2 regions of the Paraburkholderia sp. BR13439 genome follow, and region 1 is predicted to be linked to the other one. Evidence: riboswitches for the same ligand, from Rfam matches in the RefSeq annotation. Region 1 holds a riboswitch; the other holds the start of a gene.

Evidence for each region. A riboswitch is a leader RNA that binds a small molecule or an ion and turns the genes downstream of it on or off. The one in region 1 is predicted to bind thiamine pyrophosphate.
Region 2: linked by a shared signal. The riboswitch ahead of AB3X96_RS31560 (FAD-dependent oxidoreductase) and the one ahead of thiC (phosphomethylpyrimidine synthase ThiC) in region 1 are both predicted to bind thiamine pyrophosphate.

The regions. Positions count from the first base shown of each region.
Region 1 covers NZ_JBFPKN010000013.1:180,157-195,907, reverse strand. The annotation lists gene bamC (outer membrane protein assembly factor BamC) at 1-1,094, shown strand, start outside; gene AB3X96_RS25000 (DMT family transporter) at 1,178-2,107, opposite strand; gene AB3X96_RS24995 (L-lactate permease) at 2,399-3,997, opposite strand; gene AB3X96_RS24990 (hypothetical protein) at 4,216-4,695, opposite strand; gene AB3X96_RS24985 (glycine zipper 2TM domain-containing protein) at 4,940-5,164, opposite strand; gene thiC (phosphomethylpyrimidine synthase ThiC) at 5,313-7,244, opposite strand; TPP riboswitch at 7,333-7,450, opposite strand; gene AB3X96_RS24975 (GreA/GreB family elongation factor) at 7,592-7,993, opposite strand; gene AB3X96_RS24970 (hypothetical protein) at 8,580-9,038, shown strand; gene AB3X96_RS24965 (DUF1223 domain-containing protein) at 9,147-10,010, shown strand; gene AB3X96_RS24960 (cytochrome b/b6 domain-containing protein) at 10,060-10,710, shown strand; gene AB3X96_RS24955 (molybdopterin-dependent oxidoreductase) at 10,786-11,589, shown strand; gene AB3X96_RS24950 (pentapeptide MXKDX repeat protein) at 11,683-11,931, shown strand; gene AB3X96_RS24945 (EamA family transporter) at 12,368-13,297, shown strand; partial or broken gene AB3X96_RS24940 (FAD-dependent oxidoreductase) at 13,333-14,337, opposite strand; gene AB3X96_RS24935 (DUF4397 domain-containing protein) at 14,790-15,587, shown strand.
Region 2 covers NZ_JBFPKN010000020.1:72,998-88,748, forward strand. The annotation lists gene AB3X96_RS31515 (response regulator) at 1-314, opposite strand, end outside; gene AB3X96_RS31520 (hypothetical protein) at 705-896, shown strand; gene AB3X96_RS31525 (DUF6726 family protein) at 912-1,109, shown strand; gene AB3X96_RS31530 (hypothetical protein) at 1,113-1,826, shown strand; partial or broken gene AB3X96_RS31535 (flagellar basal body L-ring protein FlgH) at 1,940-2,610, shown strand; gene AB3X96_RS31540 (response regulator) at 2,693-3,436, opposite strand; gene AB3X96_RS31545 (hypothetical protein) at 3,538-4,206, opposite strand; gene AB3X96_RS31550 (hypothetical protein) at 4,271-4,744, opposite strand; gene AB3X96_RS31555 (ABC transporter ATP-binding protein/permease) at 4,979-6,730, opposite strand; TPP riboswitch at 7,164-7,287, shown strand; gene AB3X96_RS31560 (FAD-dependent oxidoreductase) at 7,509-8,639, shown strand; gene thiS (sulfur carrier protein ThiS) at 8,705-8,902, shown strand; gene AB3X96_RS31570 (thiazole synthase) at 9,010-9,825, shown strand; gene thiE (thiamine phosphate synthase) at 9,822-10,925, shown strand; gene AB3X96_RS31580 (ABC transporter ATP-binding protein) at 11,020-11,841, shown strand; gene mlaE (lipid asymmetry maintenance ABC transporter permease subunit MlaE) at 11,838-12,605, shown strand; gene mlaD (outer membrane lipid asymmetry maintenance protein MlaD) at 12,697-13,236, shown strand; gene AB3X96_RS31595 (VacJ family lipoprotein) at 13,248-14,348, shown strand; gene AB3X96_RS31600 (phospholipid-binding protein MlaC) at 14,462-15,094, shown strand; gene AB3X96_RS31605 (lipid asymmetry maintenance protein MlaB) at 15,091-15,411, shown strand; gene AB3X96_RS31610 (ABC transporter ATP-binding protein) at 15,602-15,751, shown strand, end outside.

The sequences.
Region 1 (15,751 bases):
TACCGCCGAACATGATCGACGAGACGGCCGATCAGCGTTCGCTGCCGCCGCAGGGCGGCGAAACCTCGCTGTCCACGCTGAAACAGGTGCAGGCGCAGGCGCCGGCCGGCGACGCGGTTGCGGTCGTGCCGCCCGTCCAGGGCATCCACATCCAGCGCGACGGCACCGAAAGCTGGCTCGTGATCGACAACAAAACGCCCGACCAGGCCTGGCCGCAAATCCGCCGCTTCTGGCAGGAGCAGGGCTTCCTGCTCGTCGTCGACCAGCGCGACAAGGGCGTGATGGAAACCGACTGGAACGAAACCCACGCGCAGATCAACGACGGCTTTATCCGCAACACGCTGTCGAAGGCGATGGGCAACAGCTACGTGAGCTCGGAGCGCAACAAGTTCCGCACGCGCCTCGAAGCCGCGCCGAAGGGCGGCACCTACGTGTTCGTCAGCCAGAAAGGCATGCGTGAGGCGATCACCGGTACGAACAACGAGTCGACCCAGTGGCAACCCAAGCCGAACGACCCGGCGCTCGAACAGGAATATCTGAAGCGCCTGATGGCCTCGCTTGCGCGGGCTGAATCGGGTGCGGGTGGTACGCAGAACGCCGAGCTGTCGCCTGCGGGCACGCAGATCGCGCCGAACGCGGCGACGGCGGGTGCGAAGTCGGCGACGGCCGCCGTTGTCGCGCAGAACGTCGCGCTGGCGGCCCAGCCGTCGACGCCGGACGTGGATTCGGCCAACAACACGTCGGCGCAGCTGTCATCGACCGAGCTCACGCTCGGCGAGCCGTATGACCGTGCGTGGCTGCGCGTGGGCCTCGCGCTCGATCGCAGCAATTTCACGGTCGACGACCGCGACGTGAGCCGCGGCCTGTATTTCGTGCGCTACGTCGATCCGAAGGATATGTCGTCGGCCGAGCAGGGCTTCTGGAGCCAGGTCTTCCACGGCCGGAAGGAGAAGGTCGCCAAGGAGTATCGCGTGAACGTGCGCGCGGTGACGCCGAACCAGACCCGCGTGGCCGTGGTCGACGACAAGGGGCAAGTCGACGAAAGCTCGCAGGCCAAGCAGATCATGAGCCTGATGGCCTATCAGTTGCGCTGATACGAGAGCCTCGCGGCCAACGCCGCTGGTTCGACGAAAAAACCGCCCGGAGCAATCCGGGCGGTTTTTTTTCGACCGCGCCCTCAGGTATCCGCGCGCCGCCGCGTGCCCACCCACGGCAGCCGCTTGATCACACCGGTCGCCAACGCGGTGCCGACCAGAATCACCGCGCACCCTTCGAGCATGCCGGGCGACACCGTCTCGCCCAGAAACAGCGCGCCCCACAGAATGCCGAAGATCGGAATCACGAAGGTCACGGTGATCGCGCGTGTCGGCCCGGCGACCGCGATCAGATGGAAGAACAGCATGTACGCGATGCCGGTGCAGGCGACGCCGAGCGCGATCACCGCGCCCCACGCGCGCAGCGAGATCGGCGCGGCGGGCCAGTAGATCACCGCGAGCGGCAGCAATACGATCGTCGCGCCGATCATCGTGCCGGTCGCGACGCTGAGCGCGTCGACGCCAGTCAGGTGACGCTTCGTGTAATTGGCGGCGATGCCATAGAGCAGCGTGGCACCGAGCGCGGCGCCGGCCGCGAGTGCGACGGTGAGGGGCGAGGCGGCCGAGCCGTCCGGCGCCGCGATCTGGTCCCACACGAGCATCAGCACGCCGAGAAAGCCGACCACGAGGCCGAGCGTGCGCAGTGCGCTGAGCCTGTCGCGCAGCCACAGAAAGCCGACCAGCGCGCCCCACAGCGGCGCGCACGCATTGATCACCGACGTGACGCCCGCCGACAGCGTCAGCTCGGCATACGCGAACAGGCAGAATGGCGCCGCCGAATTGAGGATCCCGACCACGAGCAGCGGCAACGCATGCGTGCGCAACACCGTGGCGGACTGTTGCAGCGGCCGTCGCGCGATCAGCACGATCGCGAGAAAGAGGGCGCCGATGCCGACGCGCAGCGCCATCAGCGGCGCGACGCCGAAGTCGGTCACGCCGACGCGGATGAACAGGAACGATGCGCCCCACAGGGCGGCGAGGATCAGCAGTTGCAGAAGGTTTCTGGCTTTCATTGGAATGGCGCCGCGCGCAGTTGAGTCGAGACGCCAGCTCATCCTAACAGTGCGATCGCGCGATTCGTTTCAATGCGGGATGAAACGGCAAGATCCGGGAGATGGCCGCGTCCGGGTAGGTCGATCGTAAACGCCGCGAGGGTGCGCGCCAAACGAGCAATTCTCACCGATATGTGAGAAAAATTGCGATACGGCGGAGCGGTAGCGGGGACGGAATTGCAAACGGCGCCTGCGATGCGCGGGCGCCGTCGGAAACAATGTGAACTGCGTTGCGCCGTCAGCGGCGCGAGCTCAGTGCGGAATCATCCATTGCAGGAAGTTCTGCTGCGCCCACACGAGCACGCCGAGCAGCACCGTGAGCAGAATCGAATGCTTGAAGGTCTTGGCGAACACGACGCCTTCCTTGCCCTTCAAGTCGGTGGTCGCGACGCCGGTCGAAATGTTCTGCGGCGAGATCATCTTGCCCATCACGCCGCCCGACGAGTTGGTCGCCGCCATCAGCACCGGATTCAGATTGAGCTGCTTGGCCGCCACCACCTGCAGATTGCCGAACAGCGCATTGCCCGACGTATCGCTGCCCGACAGGAACACCGCGACCCATCCAAGGAACGCCGACACGAGCGGAAACACCGGCCCGACCGACGCGACCCCGAGGCCGAGCGTGTAGTTGAGGCCCGAGTAGTTCATCAGATACGCGAGGCCGACGATCGTCGCCACGGTCAGAATCGCGATGCGCGTTTGCACCCACGTGTCGGAGATCGCCTTGCCGAACTCGACGGGGGAGAGCCGCACGACGAACGCGGTGATGAGCGCCGCGACGAGGATCGCGGTGCCGGTCGCAAGCGGCTGGAAGTCCCAGATCGCGCTGTACGGCGTGTTGTACAGCGTGATGAACACGGCCTTGTCGAGACCCGGCCACGATACCTTGACGTCGCCGATCGTGAAGATCCTCGCGACCGTCCAGACGATCACGACAACCGACACGATGATCCACGGATACCAGCCCTGCACGCCGCCGATTTTGCCGCGCACCTCGTTGATGCGATCGACGTTGATCGCAAATTTCGGATCGGCGACGGGCTTCCAGACCCGCAGGAACGCCACGGTCAGGATCAGCGAAACCAGCGAAGACAGCACGTCGGTCAGGCTGTAGTTCACGAAGTTCGAGACGACGAACTGGGTCAGCGCGAAGCTCAGGCCCGACACCAGCAGCACCGGCCAGATCCGCAGCATGTTGCGAAAGCCCGCGTACACGCCGATCACATAGAAGGGCAGCAGGACTGCAAAGAACGGCAATTGCCGCCCGACCATCTTGCCGAGCACATCGGACGGCAAATGCGTGACTGCGCCGAGGACCGTGATCGGCACGCCGAGCGCGCCGAACGCGACCGGCGCGGTATTGAAGATCAGCGTGAAGACCAGCGCTTCGAGCGTTGGAAAGCCGAGCATGATCAAGAGTGAGCTCGTGATCGCGACCGGAGTGCCGAAGCCCGAAATGCCCTCGAGCAGCGCGCCGAACGAAAAGCCGACCACGACGAGCACGATGCGCCGGTCGTTCGGCAGGTTGTCGATCATCCACAGGCGGAAGGCCTCGAAGCGTCCCGAGCGCAGCGCGATGTTGTACAGCAGGATCGCGGTGAACACGATCCACATCACTGGCCAGATCGCAAAGACGACGCCGGCCGCGACCGAGTTGAACGCGAGCCCGAGCGGAAACTGCCAGACGAAAATCGCTACGATCAAACCGACGATCAATCCCGCGAGCGACGCCTGCCACGCTGGCCTGCGCGCCCAGCCGAGCAGCGCGAGCACGACGATGATCGGCAGCGCGGCGACGATAAACGACGCAAAAAGCGAATTACCGACTGGAGTGAGCAGTTGATGAAACATCATCTCTCCTTCGTTGTTGTGTATTTCGACGCGGGAGATTGCGCATGACGGCGCGTCGCTCTGGCATGGCGGACGCTCGCGAGTGGCCTCGACCAAGCGGCGGCGCCTGATTTAAGCGGGTGCTGCGTGCAACCTTTCCAGAATAGAGCGCCATATCGGCGAGTCAAGCCGGGAAAGTACGGGCGGGTGTGCGCGGTGGCGGGCGAACGAAAGACAGGTCAATGCCAATGGCCGCCCCAATGGCCGCCCCAATGGCCCCCCCAGTAGCCACCAATGCCGATCGCAATCGACGGTCCATAGTAGGCGGGATAGCCGTAATAGGCGGGATAAGGATAAGCGGGCGGCGGATAGTAGGCGGGATACACCGGCGGCGCCACATACACGGGCGCGGCGGCTGCATAACCGGGCGGCATGTCCTGCGGCGCGACCTGCATTTGCGCCTGGGCTTGAGGTGTCTGCTGTGGATCGGTGGCCGGTGCGGTTTGGTCCGCTGTGGTCGCGGGCGCGGTCGAATAGTACGACGTGTAATAGCCCGCGGGATAGTAGCCGGCGGGGTAATAGCAGCCGGCTAAAAACAGACTGGAGGCGAGCGCGGAAATCGCGGCGGCGGGCCGCGCGAACCTTGCGGAAAAACTGGATGCCTCGCGTGGCGTCGAGAGGCGCACCGCGCGAAGATGGGTGACGACGCGGGACTTCATAACGCGCTCCTCGATGAACCGATGCCGCCTCGCGCGACGTCGTTATGAGGAGCTTACGCTTCCGCCGCGGCAGCGCTGTGGCAAAACCGCAACCGCATATTTCAGTCTATTTCCACGCGCGCTGTCGGGACGAGGGCGCACCGCATTCGCGGCCCTCGTCAGTCCAGTGCGTGGTCGGAATAAATGGTTGGCTGTCCTTTATGAATCGTCAGACGCATCATCGGACGCCACGCTCGCTTGCCGCTCACTTGCCGATCTGGTTACCGATGACACCGCCCACGGCCGCGCCGCCCAACGTCGACAAGCCGCTGCCGCCGATCGCCGCGCCGGCCGCGCCGCCGACACCCGCGCCGATCGCGGTATCGCGTGTGCGTGGGGACATGTCGCCGCATGCCGCGACACCCGCGACGAGCGAAAGCGCGACTGCGACCGTGCCAAGACGAGTACCGAGTTGACGGATCGATTTCATGATGCTGACTCCCTTCGGTGTTGGAAGTAGTTGTTTCTTTCTGTCAGCACACAACGTGCCTGCTCGACGCAGCGGAAAAAAAAGCCCGCCATGCCGGCGGGCTTCGATACTGCAGGGCGTTACTTCGCGCGCGCGTCGCGCAAGCCGCTTATTGCCGCTGATAAATCTCCGCGCCTTGCTTCATGAACTCGATCGACTTGACTTCCATGCCTTTCTGCAGCGCTTCGTTATCGCTGACGCCTTGTTGCGCGGCGAACTCGCGCACGTCCTGGGTGATCTTCATCGAGCAGAAGTGCGGGCCGCACATCGAGCAGAAATGCGCGACCTTGGCCGAATCCTTCGGCAGCGTCTCGTCGTGGAATTCACGCGCCTTGTCCGGATCGAGACCGAGATTGAACTGGTCTTCCCAACGGAATTCGAAGCGTGCCTTCGACAGCGCGTTGTCGCGTACCTGCGCGCCCGGATGACCCTTCGCGAGGTCCGCTGCGTGCGCGGCGAGCTTGTACGTGATGATGCCGGTCTTCACGTCGTCCTTGTTCGGCAGACCGAGGTGTTCCTTCGGCGTCACGTAGCACAGCATCGCGGTGCCGAACCAGCCGATCATCGCGGCGCCGATGCCCGACGTGATGTGGTCGTAGCCCGGCGCGATGTCGGTGGTCAGCGGCCCGAGCGTGTAGAACGGCGCTTCGTCGCACCAGTCGAGCTGCAGGTCCATGTTCTCCTTGATCAGCTGCATCGGCACATGGCCCGGACCTTCGATCATCACCTGCACGTCGTGCTTCCATGCGATTTGCGTGAGCTCGCCGAGCGTCTTCAGCTCGCCCAGTTGCGCTTCGTCGTTCGCGTCGTAGATCGAGCCGGGACGCAGGCCGTCGCCGAGCGAGAAGGCCACGTCGTAGGCCTTCATGATTTCGCAGATCTCTTCGAAGTGCTCGTACAGGAAGCTTTCCTTGTGATGCGCGAGACACCACTTCGCCATGATCGAGCCGCCGCGCGACACGATGCCGGTCATCCGGTTGGCGGTGAGCGGCACGTATTGCAGACGCACGCCCGCGTGGATCGTGAAGTAGTCGACGCCCTGCTCAGCCTGTTCAATGAGGGTGTCGCGGAAGATTTCCCACGTCAGATCTTCGGCCTTGCCGTTGACCTTTTCGAGCGCCTGGTAGATCGGCACCGTGCCGATCGGCACCGGGCTGTTGCGGATGATCCATTCGCGCGTTTCATGAATGTGCTTGCCGGTCGACAGATCCATCACCGTGTCGCCGCCCCAGCGGATCGCCCACGTCATCTTGTCGACTTCCTCGCCGATGGAGGAGGTCACCGCCGAGTTGCCGATGTTCGCATTGACCTTCACGAGGAAGTTGCGGCCGATGATCATCGGCTCGCTCTCCGGATGATTGATGTTGTTCGGGATGATCGCGCGGCCGCGCGCGATTTCCTCGCGCACGAATTCCGCGGTGATTTCGCTGAGACCGTTCGGACCGAACGCGCTTGCGCCGAATGCCTGGCCGGGGTGTTGGCGGCCCATCATCGCGGCGAGCTTCGCGCCGTTCGGGCCGCTCGCCTTCAAGGTCTCCAGATACTCGGCACGACGCTGGTTCTCGCGAATCGCGATGTATTCCATTTCCGGCGTGATGATGCCTTGCTTCGCATAGTGCATCTGCGTCACGTTCTTGCCGGCGATCGCGCGGCGCGGCGTGCGATGCAGGCCCGGAAAGCGCAGTTGCGCGGTGGCCGGATCGGCGGCGCGCTCGCGGCTGAAGCTGCTCGACAGACCGGTCAACGGCTCGGTGTCGCCGCGCTCCTCGATCCACGCCTGACGCAGCGCGGGCAGACCCGCGCGGATGTCGATCTTCGCCTCGGGGTCGGAGTAAGGGCCCGACGTGTCGTACACGTAGATCGGCGGATTCTTTTCGCCGCCGAAGCTGTCCGGCGTGTCGGCCTGCGAGATTTCGCGCATCGGCACGCGGATGTCGGGGCGCGAGCCCGTCACGTAGACCTTGCGCGAATTCGGCAGCGGCGCGACGGCCGCTTCGTCCACGTGGGCTTCGGCGGAAATAAACTTCGGATTGGCGTTCATGTAAGTCTCCGTACAAAGTGGGGCGGCTAAGCAGGAGACTGAGATGGAAGTGGTCGGAAATCGCTAAGAGGTGAGGCTGTTGAGGCTGGTGCGAGATCCGTACGCTTCCCTGCGCTGGCATTATCCAGATCAGGTTCAAAGGGTATTTCTCACCCACGCAACACGGACCTCCAGCTCCGCGCTACGCAGGACCCCCGCGTTAGCAGCGCACACGATACACCGCCCGCCCGCGGTTTGGCAACCTGTCTGAGTGATTCAAAAAACCGGTCCAGATGAATCCAGACATCTCCTATGCTTATTTCGAGACCGCATCAGACAGGGCAACTTACAGCAATGGAACAGCCGGCTTACAGCGAAAAATCGTCGGCGGCTTCGGGCTGATACAGAATTTTGTCGATCTTGAGCACTTGCTGATCGCCGCTGGGTGGCGTAAAGCGGATGCTCTCGCCGCGGCGCGCGCCGAGCAGCGCGAGGCCAGCCGGCGAGAACACGTTCAGCCGCCCGTGCGCGAAATCGGCGTTGGGCGGATAGACGACGGTCCACGTCATTTGTTCGCCGCTCGCCGAATCGATCAGCGTTGCTTGCGAGTTCATCGTGACGACGTCGGCCGGGATGTCGTGCGAGTCGACGATTACCGCACGTTCGAGCACGTCGTCGAGCATGTGCTGCAGCTTGGCGTTGGCGGCCGCATGTTTCTCGAGGCGGGTCACGTCGAGTTCGGTCAGATAGCAGGTTTTGATCTTCTTCATCATCAGGACTCCGATAAGGCGGTGAAGGATGGCCGCGTGCGACGATCCCATGCGGGTGGTCGGCGGATGAGTGCGAATGGGAAAGCCCGGAGCCCGGCGACGCGGCCCCCGGATATCGGCAGGCTACGTCAGCGAGGGCGCCGGGCGGCGTGAAGCGGGAGCATTCGGGACGTCTCGCCGGTGCCGTGCGGCGCGACGCCCGCGCAGCCGCCTGCGCGGCATGGGCGCAAGCGGGCGAGAGCACGGAAAGTCGGACGACGCAGCGAAGTCACGGGCAAAACGACCAGGTGATGGGAATAGCGAACGGCAGGTTGCCGCGCAGCAAAACGTGAAGCCCGCGACACCAGCGACGAAAGCTTGATGTTAGCACGCTGTCTCGGGCACTTCCGCTGGCGACATCGCGCTCCGTCGATCGGCCGTCTTTGTGCGGTGCCAGAAGAAAGCGACGTGATCCGCATTGCGTTCAAGCCAGTCAAAGGATTGCCGTTAAACAAAGTGCAGCGAAGGCCACACTCCAGCGAAGCGATTCGCGGGATGGCGCGTGAATGGCGCGATGCGACTCGCGCCGATTGACAGAGAGGTGCACATGAAAGCGGAAACAATGCGGTGGCGAACGTTCGGTCGCACAGCCGCGGTGGTGGCATTGCTTGCCGCGCCGCTGGCGGCGCCGGCGGCATCGACGGTGACGGGCGGCGTGATCCGGTTCGTGGGGATGATCGTCGCACCGCCGCTGCAGATCAGTGTGGATACGGCGCCCACTGGCGTCGCCGTCGATAGTGCGAGCGTGGCCGGTCAGCGCCTCTCGCGCACGGTGACGTTCAGCGCGCCGCCGGGCCTCGTCAGCGGGGCCGATGTCGCGCTCGACGTGAACGGCGGTACGCAGTCGCGCGATCTGGTGGCAGCGCGTTTCGTCGATGGCGCCGGGCACGGCGTGCTGGCCCGCGACGGCCACTACGCGGTCGATCGCGCGGGCGGCGTGCTGTCGCTGAACGCGCGGCGCACCGATACGGACACGCGCGTGACGGTAGTGGTCAGTTACGACTGAGTCGCGGCGAGCCTTGGCTCGCTACCCATGCCGGAAAAAAATTAAAAGAGGCTTGTCATAACCGGCCGCGCGGTTCGACAAACGTGCAGATTACGATCGGAGCACGTCATGTCGACCGCGCACAATCGCTCGCTACTTCAGCGCTTTACGACTTTTTCCAGGCGCGCCGCCGGCCTTGCGCTCGTTGTGCTGAGCGCTTCGGGCATCCGTGCGGCCGATGCGGCCGGGCCCCTATGCGCGACGCACAGCCCCGCGCACCGGTTAGCGCTCGTCGAGCTGTACAGCAGCGAGGGCTGCGATAGCTGCCCGCCCGCCGACCGTTGGCTCGGTCAATGGAAAAGCAACGGCGTCGCCCACGGCATCGTGCCGCTCGCACTGCACGTCGACTACTGGAACAGCCTCGGCTGGAGCGACCGGTTTTCCCAGCATCGCTTCACCGAACGTCAGGAGACGCTGACACATCTCGGGGGCGCGCACGCGATCTATACGCCGGAAGTGTTCGTCGCGGGCCGCGAGTTGCGCGACTGGTCGCAACGCGACAGTTTCGAGCGCCGCATCGACGAGCTCGTCGCCGCACCCGCGCAGGCCAATGTCGCGCTCGCGCTGAGCCCGCGTGCGCCCGGCGCGTTCGATGTCGACGCGCAGTTCAGCACGACGGCAGCCGCCATCACGGGTCCGTTGAGCGCCTATGTTGCGGTCTACGAGAACGCGCTGACGACGCAGGTCGGCGCGGGCGAAAACCGCGGCGCGACGCTGCATCACGAACGGGTCGTCCGTGCCTGGTTCGGGCCCGTGCCACTCGTCGCCGGTCACGCACGGATTCGTCAGGACATCGATCTACGCGAAGCGAGCGTCGACGCGAAAGCCGATCCGATCGACAACGCCGCCGACCGCTTCGGCGTGGTCGCGTTCGTCGAAAGCGACGCGAGCGGCGACGTGCTGCAAGCGGCCGATCTTCCCGCGTGCCGTTGATCGACATCGCACGCGCCGCATTCTCTACCACTGCCCGAGGAGAGCCGCCATGTCCACACCCACACCGCACGCGTTGCGCCCCGGCGCACCCTCCGCGCCAGCCGCACCCAAGCGCGGCGTCATTCACCCGCTGTGGCTGCGCATCACGCATTGGCTGAACGCGCTCGCGGCGATCGTGATGATGCTGTCGGGCTGGCGCATCTACGACGCGTCGCCGATCTTCCCGGCGTTCAGCTTTCCGACCGCGATCACGCTGGGCGGCTGGCTCGGCGGCGCGCTGCAATGGCACTTCGCGGCGATGTGGCTGCTGGTGTTCAACGGCCTCGTGTATATCGCGCTGAATCTCGCGAGCGGGCGTTTCGTGCGCAAGTTCCTGCCGCTGACGCCGCGCGCGGTGCTGCGCGATTTCATCGCCGCGTTGCGCGGGAAGCTGTCGCACGACGATCTGCGCGTCTATAACGCGGTGCAGAAATTCGCCTACCTGTTCGCGATCGCCGATCTGATCGTGCTGGTGCTCTCGGGGCTCGCGATCTGGAAGTCGGTGCAGTTTCCGCTGCTGCGTGACCTGATGGGCGGCTACGACAACGCACGCGTCGTGCACTTCACCGCGATGTCGCTGTTGGCCGCGTTTCTTGCGGTTCATCTGGCGATGGTCGCGCTCGTGCCGCGGTCGTTGCTCGCGATGCTGCGCGGACGTTGAGCCGCGGCTGCTGACGGCCATGCTGATGTTCACGCTCATCGAGGCGCAACGCGAACTCCCTACGGATACCGAATCATGAACAAGCCGATCGACAAACCAGCAAACCAACCCACGCAGCGTGTTGGCCACACGCTCGACCGCGCATCGATCCTGCTCGATGCGAAGCGCGAACTGGCGATGCCGTCGCGACGTCTGTTCGGCAGGCAGCTATTGACGCTCGGCGGTCTATCGATGCTGAGCGGCTGCTCGCTGACCGACGACGCTTCCGTGAACCGCTTCCTCACCGCCGTGTCGCGGCTGAACGATCGCGCCCAGGCCGCGCTGTTCGACCCCAAGCAGCTCGCGCCGACCTACACGGAAGCGCAGATCACGCGACCGTTTCCCTTCAACGCGTACTACGGCATCGACGACGTGCCGCACGTCGACGGCTCCGATTATCAGCTGAAGCTGAGCGGGCTCGTGACCGGCAAGCGCGTGTGGACGCTGCCCGAACTGTACGCGCTGCCGCATGCCGAGCAGATCACGCGGCATATCTGCGTCGAAGGCTGGAGCGCGATCGGCCGCTGGGGCGGCACGCCATTCGGCGATTTTCTGCGGCGTGTCGGCGCGGATACGACGGCGAAGTACGTCGGCTTCAAATGCGCGGACGACTACTACGAAAGCATCGACATGCCGACCGCATTACATTCGCAAACGCTGCTGACGTTTTCTTACGACGGCGAGCGACTACCCGCGAAATACGGCTACCCGATGAAGCTGCGCATGCCGACCAAGCTCGGCTACAAGAATCCGAAGCACATCGTCGAGATATTCGTCACCAATACGTATCCCGGCGGCTATTGGGTCGACCAGGGCTACAACTGGTTCGGAGGCTCCTGACGCATGCGGGCGCACGCGCGCTTGCGGCAGCGGCTTCGGAAGCACGCCGGCACGAGCCGGTTTCGATTCATCCACCACCAACGGAGTCATCCCATGAAGAAGATTGCAGTCACCACGATCGCACTGCTGATGCTGGCAAGCAGCGGCGCTGCATTCGCGCAGGCAAGCGGCGCGATGTCAAACGATGCGATGTCGAAAGACGCGACGTCGAAAGATTCGATGTCCAAAGACAGCATGTCGAAGGACAGCATGAAAAAGGACGCGATGAAACACGATTCGATGAAAAAGGGCGGCGGCGCGATGGGCATGAAGCACGAGGCGTCCGGCGCGATGGGCAACTGAGTCGGCGCCCACGGTGCTTAGCGATCCTGCCGATGCGTGGAGCATCGAACGGGTGCGACATCGAATGCAAGCCGGGGATGCGTCCCCGGCTTTTCTGTTGCGGGAACACCGAAAAGTTACGATTCTGTCGCGCGGCGCACTCGGCGCTTACTGCATAATGCGTTGCGCGCCGTGGCTTTCGCCCGCGGCGTCGCCGCGCATCGCGGCCGGGTTCCATCGGGTCGTTTTGACCGATTCCGCCGCCACAGCCGTTTCTGGCGCTTCCTGCGCCGCCCATCGTCTTACTGTTCCACCGACATGTCCGCCAGCCTCACCCGTCAGACCGCATCGCCGATGCGGTGTCCGCCATCCCGCCCGAAAGGCATCGACGCAGGCGCGGCGCCTCGCGGGCATCGAGCGCAGCGCGCGGGTCGAGTGGCGACGGCGGGCTGAACGCATGTCGCTGCAACGCTCGGTTTTTTCTCCGTCTGGCTGGCCGCTGCGTCTGCCGCAGTCGCGCAAAGGGAGGGTCGCGCTCGCGCTTGCCGTCGTTTATCTGGTGTGGGGCTCGACCTATCTCGCCGTGCACGTCGCGCTCGGCTCGTTCCCGCCGCTGCTGATGTCGGGCTTGCGCAACCTGTTCGCGGGCATCGGTCTGTTCGTGTTCGCCGCGCGCCGCAAGCCGGTCTGGCCGAGCGTCGCCGAAATTCGCAACGCGGGCCTCGTCGGCACGATGCTGGTGGGTCTGTCGAGCGGCATGCTCGCGTACGGCATGCGCACGGTCGGCACCGGCACCGCGGCCGTGATGGTCGCGACCGTGCCGCTGTTCGCGACCGTGATCGCGGCCGTCGCCGGACAGAAGATCGGCCGCGGCGAATGGTTCGCGGTCGGGCTCGGGCTCGCCGGCATCGTGATTCTGAGTCACGGCGACAGCACGCCGGGCTCGGTGGGAGGCAGTCTCGCGATTCTGTGCGGCGCGCTGTTCTGGGCCGGCGGCGCGCATCTGGCCGGGGTGTTGAAGCTGCCGTCGGACCTGTTTCTATCGACCTCGCTGCAGATCGGCCTCGGCGGCGCGATCTCGACGCTGGTCGCGTGGGCGGCGGGCGAGCGGATGCTCGAGCTGCATTTCCTGCCGCTCGTCGCGTTCCTGTATCTGATGCTGATCGGCACGATGGCCGCGTTCGTCGCGTACGGTTATCTGATTCGCCACACGAGCCCGACCATCGCGAGCAGCTGCATGTACGTGAATCCGATCGTCGCGGTTGCATTGGGTGCGCTGCTGCTCGGCGAGCCGGTCACACGCTCGACGGTGATCGCGACGATCGTGATCCTGAGCAGCGTCGGCTTGTCGTTCTGGTTCGATTACCAGAAGAAGGGCAGCGCCTGAGCGCGGTCGGTTCTCGTCGAACCGCGCCGCCGTTGTCAAAGCGCCGCCGCCAGCTCTGCGCCCTCGCGGATCGCGCGCTTCGCATCGAGCTCGGTGGCGAGCTTCGCACCGCCGATCACATGAAAACGCGGGCCGCCGCTGCCGTGCTTGCCATCGACGGTCGACGGCATTAGCTCGCGCAACGACTCCTGCCCCGCGCACACGACGATCGTATCGACGTCGAGCCATTCGTCGGCACCGTCTCGCGCGATCCTCAGACCGCGCGCGCTGATCTCCCGATACTCGACGCCGCCTAGCATCTGCACGCCGTGCCTCGTGAGCGCCGCGCGATGCACCCAGCCCGACGTCTTGCCGAGACCACCACCGAGCTTGCCGGCCTTGCGCTGCAATAGCCAGATCTGCCGCGCCGGTTGCGCGGCAACGGGCGGCTTCAGGCCGCCGCGCTCGCGCACCGCGAGGTCGACGCCCCATTCGTCGAGCCACGTATCGCGCGGCACCGGCAGCGGCTCCCCCGCGAGATGCAGCAGAAACTCGCTGACGTCGAAGCCGATGCCGCCCGCGCCGATCACCGCGACGCGCGCGCCGACCGGCGCACCGCGCAGCACGTCCACATACGACAGCACGTTGGACCCGTCGATGCCGGCAATCGCCGGCCGCCGCGGCACGATGCCGGTCGCGACGATCACGTCGTCGTAGGCACCCGCGGCGAGCAGCGCGGCGTCGACGCGCGTGCCGAGCCGCACGTCGACGCGATGGCGTTGCAACTGGCTGCGGAAGTAGCGGATCGTTTCGCTGAACTCTTCCTTGCCCGGCACGCGCATCGCGAGATTGAACTGGCCACCGAGCGTGTCGCTGGCCTCGAACAGCGTCACGCGATGCTCGCGCGAGGCCGCCACCGTCGCGGCCGATAGCCCGGCCGGCCCGGCGCCGACCACCGCGATCGAGCGCGCCTGTCGCGCGCTCGCTAGCGGCCGGTAGACGAGTTCGGTTTCGCGTCCCGCGCGCGGATTGACGAGGCAGCTCGCGCGCTGATTCCTGAACGCGCGCTCGCGGAAGTACGCGGCCAGTTGCGGGTAATGCCAGAAGCGGTCTTCCATGCCCGTGTGCATCGAGCCCATCACGACGCGGTTGGACAGACGTGTGAAGCCCAGGTCGAGCTCGGCGAGTAAGTGTTGGTAAGACATGCAGGGACCGTGTAAGTGGGGGGCCGCACGAACGATACACCGCGCGCCGGACCAGACCGCCGAGGAAAAATTCTAAATCGCGGCAATCCATTGATTCGCAAGACCTGGGTCGGTTGTCTCAGGCCAGCTATTTGGGGCACGGCACACCCATTGCTGATTTTGAGCGTCCATCGACACGGACGCGCCACCGACAAAACCAGCGCGCCGTGCGGCACGGATGGGAGGAGGGCGACCGCGAGGCTTCCCGCGGCCGCCCGCGTATCAATGGGCGATGAGCGTCAAGCCCTATATCGAGACAGGTGAACACAATGAAAATTATCCGAATCATGGTGGCGGTCGTTGCGGCCGCGGCGGTACTGAGCGCGTGCGGCGGCGGTGATGGCAGCGATGCGGGCAAGACGCTGGGATTGACCAATCCCGAGATCCATTTCGTTCACGCGCTTCCGGGTGGCCCCGCGGTCGACTTCCTTGTCAATGGCAGCGCGCCTTCCGGACAGACCAACATCTCGTATAAAGGCGTGACCAACCTCACCAATATCGACACGGGCCCGACGACCGTCGCGTATGCGGCGACCGGCACGAAGAACGCGCTCGCGAGCGGCAGCTTCCCCGATGTCGCGAAGGGCCACGTGTACACGGTGCTCGCGTTGCCGGGTCTGTCGGCGCCCGACATCGGCCTGATCGACGATCCGTTCGACAAGGGCCTGCTGACCAACGACGCGCGCGTGCGCGGCTTCAATGCGTCGGCGAACGCGCCGGACCTCGACCTCTACCTCGTGCAGGCCACCGCCACCAGCATCACCAACGTGTCGCCGACGCTCGCCGGCGTGTCGTTCAAGAACGCGGTGCCGGCGAGCGGGCATGATTCGATCTACGTGTCGGGTGGCCAGTACGTGCTGATCGCGACGGTGGCCGGCAGCAAGACGCCGATCTTCCAGTCGAACTCGTTCTCGCTGGCGAACAATGCCGACTGGCTGATCACCTCGGTGCCGATCGCGGGCGTGCTGAGCCAACTGGCGCCGGGCCAGATTCATCTGCTGGTCGTACAGAACGGCAATACGAGCACGCCGAGCGTGGAGCTGTCGAATACGTTGACCGGGCAATGACGGGGGCCGCCGATCGCCGGATGAGCCTCGCGCGGCGCGAGCATCGATGAGCCGCTCGCGCCAGCCGGACAATCAAGGAACTCCGGATGGTCGGAAAGTGGGAGGACGGCACGGCGATCCACGAGAGTGGGTCGCCGTTCTGTTTGATCGGGTTCCGAAAACGC
Region 2 (15,751 bases), on a different contig from region 1:
AATGGCTTGGTCAGATAGTCGTCCGCGCCGAGCGACAGACCGACGATGCGATCGGCCACCGTGCCGCGCGCGGTCACGAAGATCACGGGGATGTCGTCGCCGGCGGCGCGCAACGCGGTGAGCGCGCGCAGGCCGTCGGTGTTCGGCATCATGATGTCGAGTACTACGACTGACGGCCGCTCGCGCTCGAGACGACGCTGCAAATGAGTGCCGTCATGCAGCACGGACGCATCGAAGCCGTTCGACTGCAGAAACTTGCAAAGTAGATCGCGTACGACCGGATCGTCGTCGACGATAAGGACCTGTGGATTCATGGCGAAATTCTAGACTGGCGCGCCCGACGCGCGACCGCGCATTTCCTTACCAACGCTTACTGTGCGCCACGTGGCGCGGGCGGGCTTGCGCCGGGGCGGATCAGAAGGTTCCGCGCCTACTTTAGCACTGCCTGATCCTGCTCTCCGCAACGACCGCCACGCGATGACAACGCCTGGCAAGCACTCGAAAGCCCTCGCAAGCCCACGGAACGGGTCGTAACAACTGCGCGAAAGCATGCTTTGCTTCGCCCATCGTCGGCGCCTGCGCGGCGCGATGATTCGTTCCGCAGCAAGTCGCGCCGCACGCCGAACGAGGCCAGCTGCCTCGGATGACGGCTCGCGGCGCTCAACCGATACCCGCGCGCAATGCGCGCCCTCGCGAGGTCCATCATGACGATCCACAACACCCTCAGCTCCATGCCGTTCTCCACGCTGGCGAAGACACCAGCCACGGAGAAGTCCACCAGTTCCAGCCCCACTGGTGCAGCGGCGAAATCGCAGCAAAGCAGCGCGCTCGCGCAGCCTGCACTGCCTGCGCCGGGGACGGGGCTCATCGGCCATCTGGTCAACACGACCGCGTGAACCGGCGAGGTCCGCGTGCCGTTATCCAGAATTACTGAGCATCGGCGTCGCGTCGTGGCGTGGCTCGTTGCCGGCGCGTTGCTGTTGCCGCTCGGCGGCTGCGGCGCCGCGGCGCTGCCATGCCGGGTCACGGCGGCGACCCTGAAAGTGCTGCCGGTCGTCGGCCATGCGGCGGCGACGCCTTTCGACATGTGCGCTTCCGCGATCGATTGAATCATGATGCTCACCAGGATGGTTGGTGCATTGATGCTGCTCGGCGGTGTGCTGTCGTGCGCCGCGCATGCGCAGCCTGTCGCGCGCAGTCCGAAGGCGGCCAGCGCGGCATCGAATAGCGTCGTCACCGACACGCGGCGGCGCTCGCCGGACGCGCCGTTTTCGTTTCGCGGCGTCGCGCTCGGCATCACGATCGACGAATTCCGCGCGGGCTCGGCCGTGCGCGCGACGCCGGTCGGCAGCGTGCCGATCTGCGAGACCGACGTGCAGGCAGGTGCGCTCGGCATGCGGCTGAAATCGCACGATAGCCTGAGCGTCGCGTGCCGCTGGGCGCATCGCGATGATCAGCGCTGGGCGGTCTCGCAGGCGGTGGTCGATGGCGCGCCGGCGCTCGAACACGTGATGCGCTTCACGCGCATCGACGGGCAAGGCGCATTGCGTCTCTACGAGATGTCGTTCGTGATCGACGAGCTGACCGCGGAGGATCTGCGCGACGCGCTCGAGGATCGTTATGGGCCGCCGCGTCTCGCGACGCGCAACGCGGCGGCGCCGGGCGCGATGCCGATGTACGTATGGGAGAACGCGGTCAGTTCGATCACGCTGTGCTTTCTGCCGGGCAGCCGCAACGGTACGCTCACGTATCTGCTGAAGGGCTCGGATACGTGGATGAAAGCGGTCGTGCGGCAGTGGCAGGCGAGCGGCGCCGACGCGGGCTGATGATTGCCTGGCAAGCCTGATTATCGGTGCGAACCCAACGCCGAAAGCGGATGGCGTCTGGCTAGCGCCGCCACGCTTTAACTCCTTTTCATCTTTCTCGCCACGGAGTCAGCATGACCGCACTACGACTCATCCTGGTGCTCGGCGCCGCGAGCTGTCTCGCGGCCTGTTCGAGCACGCAGACCAGGTCGATCGTCGAAACGCCGATGGCGCCGCCGCTCGCGTCCGCGCCGTTGAACGTCAACACGAAGGCGCGATCTATCAGGCCGGTGCGCCGCTGCTGCTGTATGAGACGCCGCGCGCGCAGCATATCGGCGACGTGCTGACGATCCGGCTGTCCGAATCGTATAGCGGTAACAACAGCGGGAGCGCATCGGCGAACCGCGCGAGCAGCATCACCGCGACCGCCGCGGACCAATCGACGAACGCCGCCGCGCGGCTCGCGAAACTGTTCAACATCGGCTCGGCCAGCACCGACTACAAGGGGCAAGGCAATCTGCGCGACATCAGCGATATGACGGGCACGCTTGCCGTGACCGTGATCGGCACGGTGTCGGGCGGCAATCTCGTCGTGTCGGGCGAGAAGGTGATCGCGATGAGCGGTACCCGCGACCGTCTTCGGTTGTCGGGCATCGTCAATCCCAAGGATATCGAAGCAGGCAATTACGTTGCGTCGAGCAAGGTCGCGAACGCGCGCATCGAACAGGCGGGCCTCGGCATGGTCAACGACGCGACGACGATGGGCTGGCTGCAGCGGATGTTTCTGAGTGTGCTGACGTTTTGACCGTCAGCCGCGTCAGCGCGCTGCGCGTGGTGCGCGACGCGCAGATCGCATCGACTGGCTCCGATCAGATCGACTCGCGCCGCTAGCCGAGCGGCGGAGCGAGCCCGCGTTCGGCGGCGCCGATTTCGCCATCCGGCACGAACACATAGCCGCGTCCCCACACCGTCTGCACGTAGCGCGGTTCCGATGGGTCCACTTCGATCAGCCGACGCAAGCGCCAGATCGATACGTCGAGACTGCGATTGCGATGCGCTTCGCTATTGCCGTGCAGTTTCTCGAGCAGCTGCGCACGTGTGAGCACGGTCATCGCGTGCGTGACGAACACCTTCAGCATCGCGAATTCGCTCGAACGCAGCGTGATGCGTTCGCCGTCGCGGCGCAGTTCGCGCGCGGGGAAGTTCACTTCGAAGCGGCCGAAATGATAGGGCGCGCGTTGCTCCGGCGCGCCCGGCGCGATCGAGCCGCGACGCCGCAGCACCGTGCGAATCCGCGCGACGAGCTCGCTCGGTTCGAACGGCTTGCCGAGATAGTCGTCGGCGCCGAGTTCGAGGCCGATCACGCGATCGATCGGATCGGCGCGCGCGGTCAGCAGAATCACGGGAATGTCGTCGCCGGCGACGCGCAACGCGCGCAGCGCGCTGATGCCATCGAGCTCCGGCATCATGATGTCGAGCACGACGAGCGCGGGACGCTCCTGCTGCAATCTGCGCTGCAACGCCAAGCCATTTTCGAGGGTGGAGACGTTGAAGCCGCGCCCGTGCAGATATTCGCTGACGAGCTCGCGTACGACGGGATCGTCATCGACGATCAGGATGGTCTGGTTCATTCAGGTCATCTTAGTGATGCGCACGGGCCGCGCAAAGCGCATACCGCTTTCCAATCCTTTCCCGTGTAAGGCGCTGCAAGCGAACGCACAGCCGCAGGTCTTCAGCGGGTCGGCGGGAAGGCCTGCGAGGTTTGCAGGGTCTGCTGTTGCTGCTCCTGGCGCGCGAAATCGGTCCGATCGACGACCATCCGCTCGATCAACCCGCCGAGCTTCACCGAGGCAGACGAGAAGCGGTCGGTGTTCAGGCCGCCGGTCTGATAGCGCGCGGTGACGAGAATGCGGCCGCTCTGGATCAGTGTCAGATCGATGATCGACAGGTACTGGATGGATTCGTCGCTGAACGAGCGGCGCCCATAGTCGATCGCGGCGTTGTAGACGAGCCGCGCTTCGCAGCCGGCCGGCGAGGTCCCCGGATTGTAGACGTCCGAACGAATGCCGCGCCGCTCGAGCGCGAGCTGCAGCGCCGGCACGAAATCGCCGACTGACACCGTCGGATTCACTTCGATGCACACGTGCTGCACATCGGCGGGCCGGCCGTTGACGAAGGTCGGCGACGAGTAGTTCGACGCGATCGCGTAGCCGGCCTGGATCACGGAGCCGGTGGCGTCGGCGGCCTGGATCAGCGTCCATGCGCAGCCGTCGAGCGTGAGCGTCAGCGTCGCGGCGAAGGCGGCGAGGGCGCAGCGACGCCGCGCTATCAGCGAGGCAACCCGACCCGGACGCGAAGGCTTGGTTCTGGCTGGCGCGCGCACGGTCGGCGGCGAGGTCATGAGGCAGCGCCCGATCCCGGTCACAAGATTCGCTGGATCATCGAAAGCAGCGACGGCCGCGCGCTCAGCGCGTCACGCGCAGTCGCAGTTCGTTCTGGCCTTGCACGCTCGCGGTGACGTTCACGCGGCGCGCGTCGGTGGTCACGACGAAATGCTGGCGCACCGGTGTGTTGACGTCGTGCACGACGCGCGGAAAGCAGGCGGCGATGTCGGCGCCGAGTTCCTCGAGCGGATCGTTGATGACGCCGTCGGCTTGCCAGTGCGCGCGCCAGTGGCAGTCGTACGCGTGCGCGGTAGCGCGGCAATCGTCGGAATGGGAGACGCCCGGCAGTTGCGCGGCGGTCTCGTTCGGCAGTCGCCGGAAATCGCTCGCATCGACGATGTGCGTGAGCGCCGCGCAGATATCCGCGGGCTGGTTCGGCTCGGCCGTTTGCGCGGCGTCGACGGCGTTGGTGAAGAGCAGCGCCGCGCCGCAGGCTAGAGCGAGGCGCGGGAGCAAAGTCGGGAGCAGAGGTGAAACACGGCGAGCGAATGACATGGGCGAGAAGTCCGGAGAGCGGTTGCGATCAAAGACGTGACTAACGTCAACGAAGGCCGACGAATGGCGCGGCCCGTACGACTATCGTCGCTGCTCGCGGGCATTTTCAAAGCGCGGAACAGCTTGCGCGCTTCGCAAATGCTTCCGAACTCTTCTCGTGTCTTTCCGGATGTTGCGCACGACGCGCGAGGGCGGCGTCGTGCGCTTGATTGAAGTGAGCGCTGTGCGCGTCGCTCACGCCGCTATCGCTTCGGCCGAACGCTCGACGTCGAGCGTTTCGTCATGGAACGCAGCAAGCGATTCGCGATGCGCGACGCTGACGATCGCCGCCTTCGGCAGCCGCTCGGTGAACAGTCGATAGAGCCGCGCCTCGTTTTCCGCGTCGAGCGCGCTGGTCGCTTCGTCGAGGAACAGGTAGTCGGGCTTGTGCAGCAGCACGCGCGCGGCGGCGAAGCGCTGCTGCTCACCCGGCGACAGCACGCGGGTCCAATGCCCCGTTTCCTGCAGACGGTCTGCGTATTCCGACAGATGGCAGGTGATGAGCGCGTCGCGGCATTCGTCGTCGCCATAGGTGTCCGCCGCCGACGGATACGCGAGCGCCGCCTTCAGCGTGCCGATCGGCATGTAGCTGACCTGTGGGATGAACATCATGCGCGCGTTGACCGGCGCGTCGATCGAACCGTCGCCGAACGGCCACAGACCCGCGAGCGCGCGCATCAGCGTGCTCTTGCCGGCGCCCGACGGACCGCGCACGAGCCAGCGCGAGCCCGGCCGGATCGCGATATCGCGGATGCGCGACAGCGGGTTGCCATTGGGCAGCGCGAGCGTGAGGCTGTCGGTGGTAAGCGAGTTGCTGTCGACGAAATGCAGATTGATGCCGCCGTGTTCCGTGGCCGGCGACACCGATTCCTTCAGACGCGGCGAATGCACGACACGCTTGAATTCGCGCAACCGGTTCACGGTCGCGCGCCATTCGACGAGGCTCGTATAACTGTTGATGAACCACGAGAACGAATCGCTGACGGTGCCGAACGCGCTCGAAATCTGCATCAGCACGCCGAACGTGAACGCGCCCGCGAAGTAGCGCGGCGCGGCGACGACGATCGGGAAAATGATCGCGATCTGGCCGTAGAAGCTCAGCACGAAGGTCAGGCGCTTCGTGTACTTCATCACCTGCCACCAGTTGTCGCGGATGCGGCCGAACAACGTGCGGGCGTTCGTCTTCTCGGTTTCCATGCCGTTGTAGAACGCGATCTGCTCGGCGTTCTCACGCAGCCGGATCAGACCGAAACGGAAATCCGCCTCGACTTTCTGCGCCTGATAGTTGATCGACACGAGCGGATGGCCGACCTTCTGCATAACCAGCGAACCGACCACCGCATACAGCGCGGCGGCCCAAACCATATAGCCGGGGATATGCAGCGGCATGCCGCCGAGCGAAATACTCAGCGCGCCCGCGAGCGTCCAAAGGATCGTGATGAACGATACCAGCGTGACGACGGTCGACAGCAGATCGAGCGTCAGCGACAGCGTGGTGGTCGCGAACGACTGCAGGTCGTCGCTGATCCGCTGGTCGGGGTTGTCGGCGAGGCGGTCGCGCTCGATGCGGTAGAACGCGCTGTCGTTGAGCCACTCGTTCAGGTAGCGGGTGGTCAGCCACTGGCGCCAGCGGAAGCCGAGCATCTGACGCAGATAGCGTCCATACACGGCGAGGATGATGAAACCGAACGCGAGTCCGGTAAAAATCATCAGCAGATGCGGGAAGTCGTGGACGTTCTTCTGCTGCAGCGCATTGTAGAAGTCTGCGCTCCAGCGGTTCAGGCGCACGTTGATCCAGACGACGATCAGGTTCATCACGATGATCGCGACGAGCAGCGCCCATGCGATGCCTCGTTCCTCGGAAACCCAGTAAGGCTTGATCAGGCTCCAGGCGGAGACCTTTTCGTCGGACGGCAGCGCGGGGCTGGCGGAAGTATGTGGTGTCATGAGCGTCCTGATGAAGTGCTGACCCGAAGTGCATTCCGACGGCGTACGGGTCCGATCTGGTTGACCCATGTCGGGCGATCCCGCTGACAGCCGGCCCTTTGCGAGGTCGTGGCTGAGGCGGGTCTGCGATACCTGGCCGGGCATCGCGCGCTCGCGCTCGATGAACGCGAGTCCGGACGGGCGCCCGATTCTGGCGTGACGCCCTTAAGCGAAAATTAATTTTTCGGGGCCGGCGTCCGCCGGGATGCCGCCGCCACGCATGCGGCCACGAGTGCCGCGCGCGCCGCGTTTTTTCGGCACCGGTCACGGCATTGTGCCAGAGGGCCGGGCCGCTTCGCATCGGCATCTCGCTAGACGGTGCCGGATCAAAATTGCGGCAGAGACGGCGGACCGCTGGTTTGCGGGCGCCGCGCCTTTTATGGTCTAATGACCTGCGACGAAACAGGGGTGCTTCGCCCACAGGCGGCATGATTTTCATGCCGGGGCGGCGAGGCTGAGAGAGACCCTTTGCACCCGATCCGGGTAATACCGGCGCGGGAAGTTTCCGGAAGCAACCGTCTTCCATTCCCCGCCGGGCGGCGAGCGCAGCTCACATGCACACGCCGTGACCGGCCGGCTTCACCCGCCGGTTTCGTCCTGGGTACGTGCGTTTTTGGCCGTACGGAAAGGACTCGATGACCGCCTATTCTTCAGACATGCATCTTTCTGATCGTCACGCTACCTCCGGCGTGCCGTGCCGCTTTGGTTTTTCCCGCCGCAGTCAAACGGAGCGCGCGCGATGAACCGTTCCGCTCGACCTGATTTCGCCGTGCTCGGCGGCGGTTTGTGCGGCCGGCTGGTCGCGTGGCGCCTCGCGGGCGACGGACATCGCGTGGCGCTCTATGAGCGCGGCGATGCCGCCGGCTCGCAGGCTGCCGCATGGGTCGCCGCGGCGATGCTCGCGCCGCTGGCAGAAGCCGCCAGCGCCGAGCTGCTGATCACGCGGCTTGGCGCGAGTTCGCTCGAAAGCTGGCCGCGCGTGCTCGCCGAACTGCCGGAGCCGGTGTTTTTCCAGCGCAACGGCACGCTCGTCGTCTGGCATCACGCGGATCGCACGGAGGCGCCGCTGTTCGAGCGCCGCGTGCGCGCGAACGCGCCGGCAGAGTTGCTCGACGGCGGCTTCGTCGCGCTTTCGGGCGCGCAGCTCGGCGCCGCCGAACCCGCGTTGGCCGGCCGCTTCAATCAGGGCTGGCTACTGCCGCGCGAGGGCCAGCTCGACAACCGCCAGGTGCTGTCCGCGCTCGCCGCGGGGCTTGCCGAGCGCGGCGTCGACACGCACTGGAACACGCCGATCGACGACGCGTCGCTGCCTGACGCCGGTATCACGGTCGATTGCCGCGGGCTCGGCGCAAAGCCTGCGCTGCCGACGCTGCGCGGCATCCGCGGTGAAGTTGCGCGCGTGCATGCACCTCACCTGCAGCTGACTCGCCCGGTGCGGCTGCTGCATCCGCGCTACCCGCTGTATATCGCGCCGAAGCAGAACGGCCTCTACGTGATCGGCGCGACCGAGGTCGAGGGCGAGGACATGTCGCCCGTCAGCGTGCGTTCGGCGCTCGAGTTGCTGAGCGCGGCGTTCTCGGTGCATCCGGGCTTCGGCGAGGCGCGCATCCTCGAGCTGAATTCGCAGTGCCGGCCGACCTTGCCCGATCACCGTCCCGCGCTGCTGTGGGACGGCGCGCGCACGTTCCGCGTGAACGGCCTGTATCGGCACGGCTTTATGATCGCGCCGGAAGTCGCCGACGAAGCCGTACGCTTCGCGAGCGCGCTGCTCGACGGCCGCGTCCGGGACGCCGACGCATTCGCCGGCTGGCGGCGCGACGCACGCTGGAGCGAGCTGTTCCAACAGCATTTCGCGCGCGAGCCGGCCTGAGCGTAGCGGCAAACGTGCCGCACGCGATGCCGCTTGCGCCATCGATTGAACCGTATTCGAACACCATGGACATTCATATCAATCAGAAGCCGTTGTCGCTGCCCGAGGGCGCGACTGTCGCCGATGCGCTTGCCGCCTTTGGCGCGCGTCCGCCGTTCGCGGTCGCGCTCAACGGCGATTTCGTCGCGCGTGCGCAGCATGCGGCGCGCGCGCTGCAAACGGGCGATCGGCTCGACGTCGTGCAGCCGGTCGCGGGCGGCTGAGCGCGCTCGCGCCAGCCTGCTGCATACCGAACGCAACAACCGTCGCCGAAAACCCATTGCCGTCACGCGGTCGGTTCCAGCCGCGACGGCAAACCAGGATGATGCAAATGACTTCTCACGAGAGCGCCGACGCGCTGACCCTATACGGTCAAACTTTCGCAAGCCGCGTGCTGCTCGGCACGTCGCGCTACCCGTCGCTGCAATCGCTGTCCGATTCGATCGACGCCGCGCGCCCCGGCATGGTCACCGTCGCGCTGCGCCGTCAGATGAACGAGGGCAACGCGGAAGCCGGCTTCTTCGATCTGCTCAAGCGCCACGGCGTGCCGCTGCTGCCGAATACGGCGGGCTGCCTGAGCGTCGGTGAAGCGGTGACGACCGCGCATATGGCGCGCGAAATCTTCGAGACCGAGTGGATCAAGCTCGAACTGATCGGCGACGACTACACGCTGCAGCCCGACCCGGTCGGCCTGATCGAAGCCGCCGCGCGGCTCGTCAAGGATGGCTTCAAGGTGCTGCCGTACTGCACCGAAGATCTGGTGATCGGCCGCCGTCTGCTCGACGCCGGCTGCGAGGCGCTGATGCCGTGGGGCGCGCCGATCGGCACCGGCAAGGGCGTGATCAATCCGTACGGGCTGCGCGTATTGCGCGAGCGGCTGCCGGACGTGCCGCTGATCGTCGATGCGGGGCTCGGCGTGCCGTCGCATGCGGCCCAGGTGATGGAGTGGGGCTTCGACGGCGTGCTGCTGAATACGGCGGTGTCGCAGGCGACGCACCCCGACGCGATGGCGCGCGCGTTCGCGCTGGGCGTCGAGGCGGGCCGGCAGGCGTATCTCGCGGGCCCGATGGCCGAGCGCGAGAGTGCGCACGCGAGCACGCCGGTGGTCGGCATGCCGTTCTGGCATCAGGATGGAGGTGCGGCATGACCCAGTCGTTGACGCTGAAGGACCGCGATCTGTTCTGGCCGACGGCCGACGAACTCATCGAAGCCGCCGAGCGCATCCGCGCGCGGCTTGGCGACTGGCCGCCGACCCACGCGCCGTGGCGCATCTGCCTGACCGCGCCGGACGAACCGAACGGTGGCGACCTGATCGTGATCGCCGACGCGCAGCAGCACGGCGAGCAGATCGCGCGCTGGCTGACGCGGGGCGCGGGCGTGATCGTCGCTGCGGAAAACCGCGCGACGCTGCATCTGGGCGGTGAGAAATACGGCCTGGAAGGCCATCTGGCGGAAGACTGGATTCCCGCGCTGGCCGCATTCCTCGACTGCGGTTTCGATCCGCACGACGCGCTGGTGCTCGCGCTCGCGTGGCGCGACGGCGACGAGACCCGCGCCGACGACGCTTTCCCGTCCGACCTCGGCCGCTTTCCGCGCCTTACCGACCTGCCGCCGGCACCCGCCAGGGCGTTCTCGCGCTGCCCGGAAAAGCTCGGCCTGTATCCAGTGCTGCCGACCGCGGACTGGGTCGAGCGGGTGGTCGGGTTCGGCGTGAAGACGGTGCAGTTGCGCCGCAAGTCGGCCGAGCCCGCCGACGAACTGAAGCGCGAGATCGCCCGCTGTGTGGCCGCCGGCCGCGCGCACGGCGCGCAGGTGTTCATCAACGATCACTGGCAGGCGGCGCTCGAGGCGGGCGCGTACGGCGTGCACCTCGGCCAGGAAGACGTTCATACCGCGGATTTGTCCGCGCTGGCCGACGCGGGCATCCGCTTGGGCCTGTCCACGCACGGCTTTTACGAGATGCTGAAGGCGCTGCATTTTCGTCCGAGTTACATTGCATTGGGCGCGGTGTTCCCGACCACGACGAAGGTCATGCCGACCGCGCCGCAGGGCTTGCGGCGCCTCGCACGCTATGTGCGGCTGCTCGACGGTGTGGTGCCGCTCGTCGCGATCGGCGGGATCGATCTGCAGGTGCTGCCGGAGGTGCTCGCGACCGGCGTCGGCTGCGCGGCGGTGGTGCGCGCGGTCACCGAAGCGGCCGACCCGGCCGCTGCGCTTTCTGCGCTGCAACACACGTTTACGCAATAATCGTCAGGCATAGTCAAGGAACGGGGCACCTCAAGGCAGCTTTTGCATGATGGCCCTATAATTCGGCCTTCCGTGTAAAAGGATTGTCAGTTTGGTGCCTTCCTCTCCCGAGACCATACTCGAGCTGCGCGACGTCGACTTCGGCTACGGCGACCGGCTCGTCCTGTCGAATCTGAATCTGCGCTTTCGCCGCGGTCAGGTCGTCGCGGTCATGGGCGGCTCGGGTTGCGGCAAGACCACGGTGCTGCGGTTGATCGGCGGCCTCGTGCGCGCGCAACGCGGCCAGGTGCTGTTCCATGGCCAGGACATCGGCGGGCAGACGCGCGAAGGCCTTTACGCGCTGCGCCGCAAGATGGGCATGCTGTTCCAGTTCGGCGCGCTGTTCACCGACATGTCGGTGTTCGAGAACGTCGCCTTTTCGCTACGCGAGCACACCGATCTCCCTGAAGAACTGCTGCGCGACCTCGTGCTGATGAAGCTCAACGCGGTCGGCCTGCGCGGCGCTCGCGATTTGCTGCCGTCGGAGATTTCGGGCGGCATGGCGCGGCGCGTGGCGCTCGCGCGCGCGATCGCACTCGATCCCGAACTGATGATGTACGACGAACCGTTCGCCGGCCTCGACCCGATCTCGCTCGGCATCACCGCAAATCTGATCCGCACGCTGAACCAGGCGCTCGGCGCGACGTCGATTCTCGTCACGCACGATGTGCCGGAATCGTTCGCGATCGCCGATTACGTGTACTTCCTGTCCAGCGGCGGGGTGCTCGCCGAAGGCACGCCGGACGAGCTGCGCGCGTCGACCGACCCGACGGTGCGGCAGTTCATCGACGGCGCGCCGGACGGCCCGTTCAGATTTCACTATCCCGCGCAGACGCCGCTCGCGGCGGACTTCGGCATCGGCGGAGGCCACTCATGATCGGTACGATCGGTCGCTCGGTCATCACCGGGCTCGGCACCGCCGGCTACGCGACGCGCTTCTTCCTGCGGCTCGTGCTCGAAATTTTCCCGCTGCTGCGCCGTCCGCGTCTTGTCACGAAGCAGATCCACTTCGTCGGTAATTATTCGCTCGTGATCATCGCGGTGTCGGGGCTGTTCGTCGGCTTCGTGCTCGGGCTGCAGGGCTATTACACGCTGAACCGTTATGGCTCCGAGCAGGCGCTCGGGTTACTGGTCGCGCTGTCGCTGGTGCGCGAGCTCGGGCCGGTCGTGACCGCGCTGCTGTTCGCCGGGCGCGCGGGCACGTCGCTGACCGCCGAAATTGGCCTGATGAAGGCCGGCGAGCAGCTCACCGCGATGGAAATGATGGCCGTCGATCCGGTCAAAGTCGTGATCGCGCCGCGCCTGTGGGCCGGCATTATCTCGATGCCAATCCTCGCGGCGATCTTCAGCGCGGTCGGTGTGCTGGGCGGTTACGTGGTGGGCGTGCTGCTGATCGGCGTCGATGCCGGCGCGTTCTGGTCGCAGATGCAAAGTGGCGTCGACGTGTGGCGCGATGTCGGCGCCGGGGTCGTCAAGAGCGTGGTGTTCGGTCTCGCGGTGACCTTCGTCGCGCTGTTTCAGGGTTACGAGGCAAAGCCGACGCCGGAAGGCGTGTCGCGCGCGACGACCCGCACGGTCGTGTACGCGTCGCTCGCGGTGCTCGGGCTCGACTTCCTGTTGACCGCACTGATGTTCAGCTAAAGCCGCGCAGCGTGCCGGCTGCCGGCGGCGTACGATGCGCCGCGCACGGCGGGAAGCGGCGGCGGCGCGGCGGATTCACTTTGGGATGACGATGAAAAAAAATGTTCTCGACTTCTGGGTCGGCCTGTTCGTGGTGCTGGGTTTCGTGGCGTTGCTGTTTCTTGCGCTGAAGGCCGGCAATATGAGCTCGCTGTCGTTCCAGGCAACCTACCCGGTCAAGCTCAAGTTCGACAACATCGGCGGGCTGAAGCCGCGGGCGCCTGTAAAGAGCGCCGGCGTGACGGTCGGCCGGGTCGCATCGATCGGCTTCGATAGCAACACCTACCAGGCGCTCGTCACGATCGATATCGACAAGCAATTCGAGTTTCCGAGAGACACTTCGGCGAAGATCCTGACCTCGGGTCTGCTCGGTGAACAATACATCGGGCTCGAGCCGGGCGGCGACTCGGAAATGCTGAAGGCGGGCGATACCATCGCGATGACGCAATCGGCGATCGTGCTGGAAAACCTGATCGGCCAGTTCCTGTATAGCAAGGCCGCGGATTCTGGCGCGGCGAAGCCCGCTGCATCCGCCCCTGCACCGGCGCCGGCAGCGCCGGCCTCCGGCGCTGCCGGCCAGTCAGGCCAATAAGGAGAACAACGATGCAGACGAAACTGCAGACCCCGCGCAGCGGCGCGCGCGTCCTACAGTTCGGCAAGGTCGCCGTGGCGGCTGCGCTGCTCGCCGGTTGCACGACCGTGCAGACGCCGACCAAGGGCGACCCGTTCGAAGGGCTGAACCGCACGATCTTCACGATCAACGACAAGGTCGACCAGTACGCGATCAAGCCGGTCGCGCAGGGATACGTGTTTGTCACGCCGCAGCCGGTGCGCGACAGCGTGACGAACTTCTTCTCGAACATCGGCGACATCTATATCGCGGCGAACAATCTGCTGCAGTTGCGTATCGCGGACGGCGTGTCGGACATCATGCGGATCGTGATCAACACGTTGTTCGGCGTCGGCGGCCTGTTCGACGTCGCGACGCTCGCGAAGCTGCCCAAGCACGACAACGACCTCGGTCTGACGCTCGGCCACTACGGCGTGCCGGCGGGCCCTTACCTCGTGCTGCCGCTGTTCGGGCCGAGCACGGTGCGCGACGCGTTCGGCTCGCTCGGCAACTACTACGTGAACCCGATCAGCTACATCGATCCGCCGGGCCTGAGCTGGGCCCTGTGGGGCCTGAACATCGTCAATACGCGCGCGAACCTGCTCGGCGCGAGCAACCTGCTGGAAGGCGCGGCGCTCGACAAATACTCGTTCGTGCGCAATGCGTATCTGCAGCGCCGCCAGTATCTGCTGTCGGATAACCGCCGGCGTCCGCAGGACCTGCCGAGCTATGAAGAGGAAGCGCCGCTGCCGAAGTACGACGAAGGCGAGTCGGGCGCGGCCGCGGGGGCGGCAGGTGCGCCGGCCGGCGCTGCAACCGGCGCGGCGGGCGCCGCCGCGGGCACGCAGGGTGCTGCGGCAAAGGCGGCTCCCGCATCCGGCGCGGCCGTGGCAACACCGCAAGGCGCGTCGGCACCGCAGGGCGCGTCGGCACCGCAGGGCGCGTCGGCACCGCAAGGCGCGTCGGCGCCGGAGGCCGCGTCAGGCACCGAAACCCCGCCGCTCGACCTGAAAGGCGGCCCTGAAACGCAGATTCCGGCCGGTCAGCTGGTGCCGCCCACGCGCTTCAACTTCCCGTCGTTCAGATTGCATTGAACGTGCAGCCGTAACAGATCGATACGACTCTCGCAGTTTGCGCATGGATTGCCGTCAAACTCGCGTGATAAGGTCGCTCACACCGTTGCACTATTTTTGAGGCAAAGCTCGATATGAAAAAATTCTTCCTGATTCCGTTGTTTGCCGTGTTGTTTTCGTTCATCAGCGCGGGCGCATCGGCGCAAACCGTCGACACCAACTCCCCCGAGGCGCTGATCAAAACCGTCACCCAGCAGGTGATGGACGCAATTCGCGGCGACAAGTCGATCCAGCAGGGCGACATCACCCACATCACGGCGCTCGTCAACGAAAAGATCCTGCCGTACACGGACTTCCGCCGCACCACCCAGCTCGCGATGGGCCGCAACTGGCGCACCGCGACGCCCGAGCAGCAGAACCAGGTGGTCGAGCAGTTCAAGATGCTGCTGATCCGCACGTACTCGGGCGCGCTCGCGCAGGTGCGCGACCAGCAGATCCAGTTCAAGCCGTTCCGCATGAACCCGGACGACACCGACACGGTGGTGCGCTCGGTCGTGATGAACAATGGCCAGCCGATCGAACTCGACTATCGCCTGTACAAGACGGCGCAAGGCTGGCGCGTGTATGACCTCAACGTGCTCGGCGCGTGGCTGATCCAGGCGTATCAGCAGCAGTTCAACGAGCAGATCCAGCAGAAGGGCGTGGACGGACTGATCCAGTTCCTCACGCAGCGCAATCAGCAACTCGCCGCGGGCAAGCAGTCGTGAGCGACGTGCTGAACCAGGTCGCGAACCGCTTCGACAGCGGCGCGACGCTGACCCACGAGAGCGCGAAGGCCGCGCTCGCGGCGGGTCTGCAACGTATTGCGGCGGGCGCGCGCGGTGTCGATTGCGCGCCGCTCACGCAATTCGATTCGTCGGCGCTCGCCGTCCTGCTCGCGTGGGTGCGGGCCGCGGCGGCGCGCGGCGGCAAGTTCGAAATCGTCAATCTGCCGGCTGGTCTCGCCAGTCTCGCGCAGGCCTACGGCGTCGATACGCTTCTCTCTCCTGTCGCCTCCAGCATGGTTGCGTCAGCGCGACATTGACGCTCCTCTAGCGCCGTCTCCCTCCTTCCGGCCAGGCCGGGGGTATCAGTTTTTGCCCTATAATCAAACGTTTTTTTGGGGCGTTGAACTGGCCCCCTAATTGGCCCCGGTTCCGTTTCTTCCAGCATTTGCTCGTCCCCAGGCTCCATCGGGGCTACTTCAGGCGCCGCGACGCACGCGGCCCATAGTCATGTCAGCCATAGAAATTCGTAACGTCAAGAAGCGCTACAAGGACTTGCAGGCGCTCAAGGGCGTCAGCCTCACGGTCGAAGAAGGCGAGTTCTTCGGACTGCTCGGTCCGAACGGCGCGGGCAAGACGACGCTCATCAGCATACTCGCG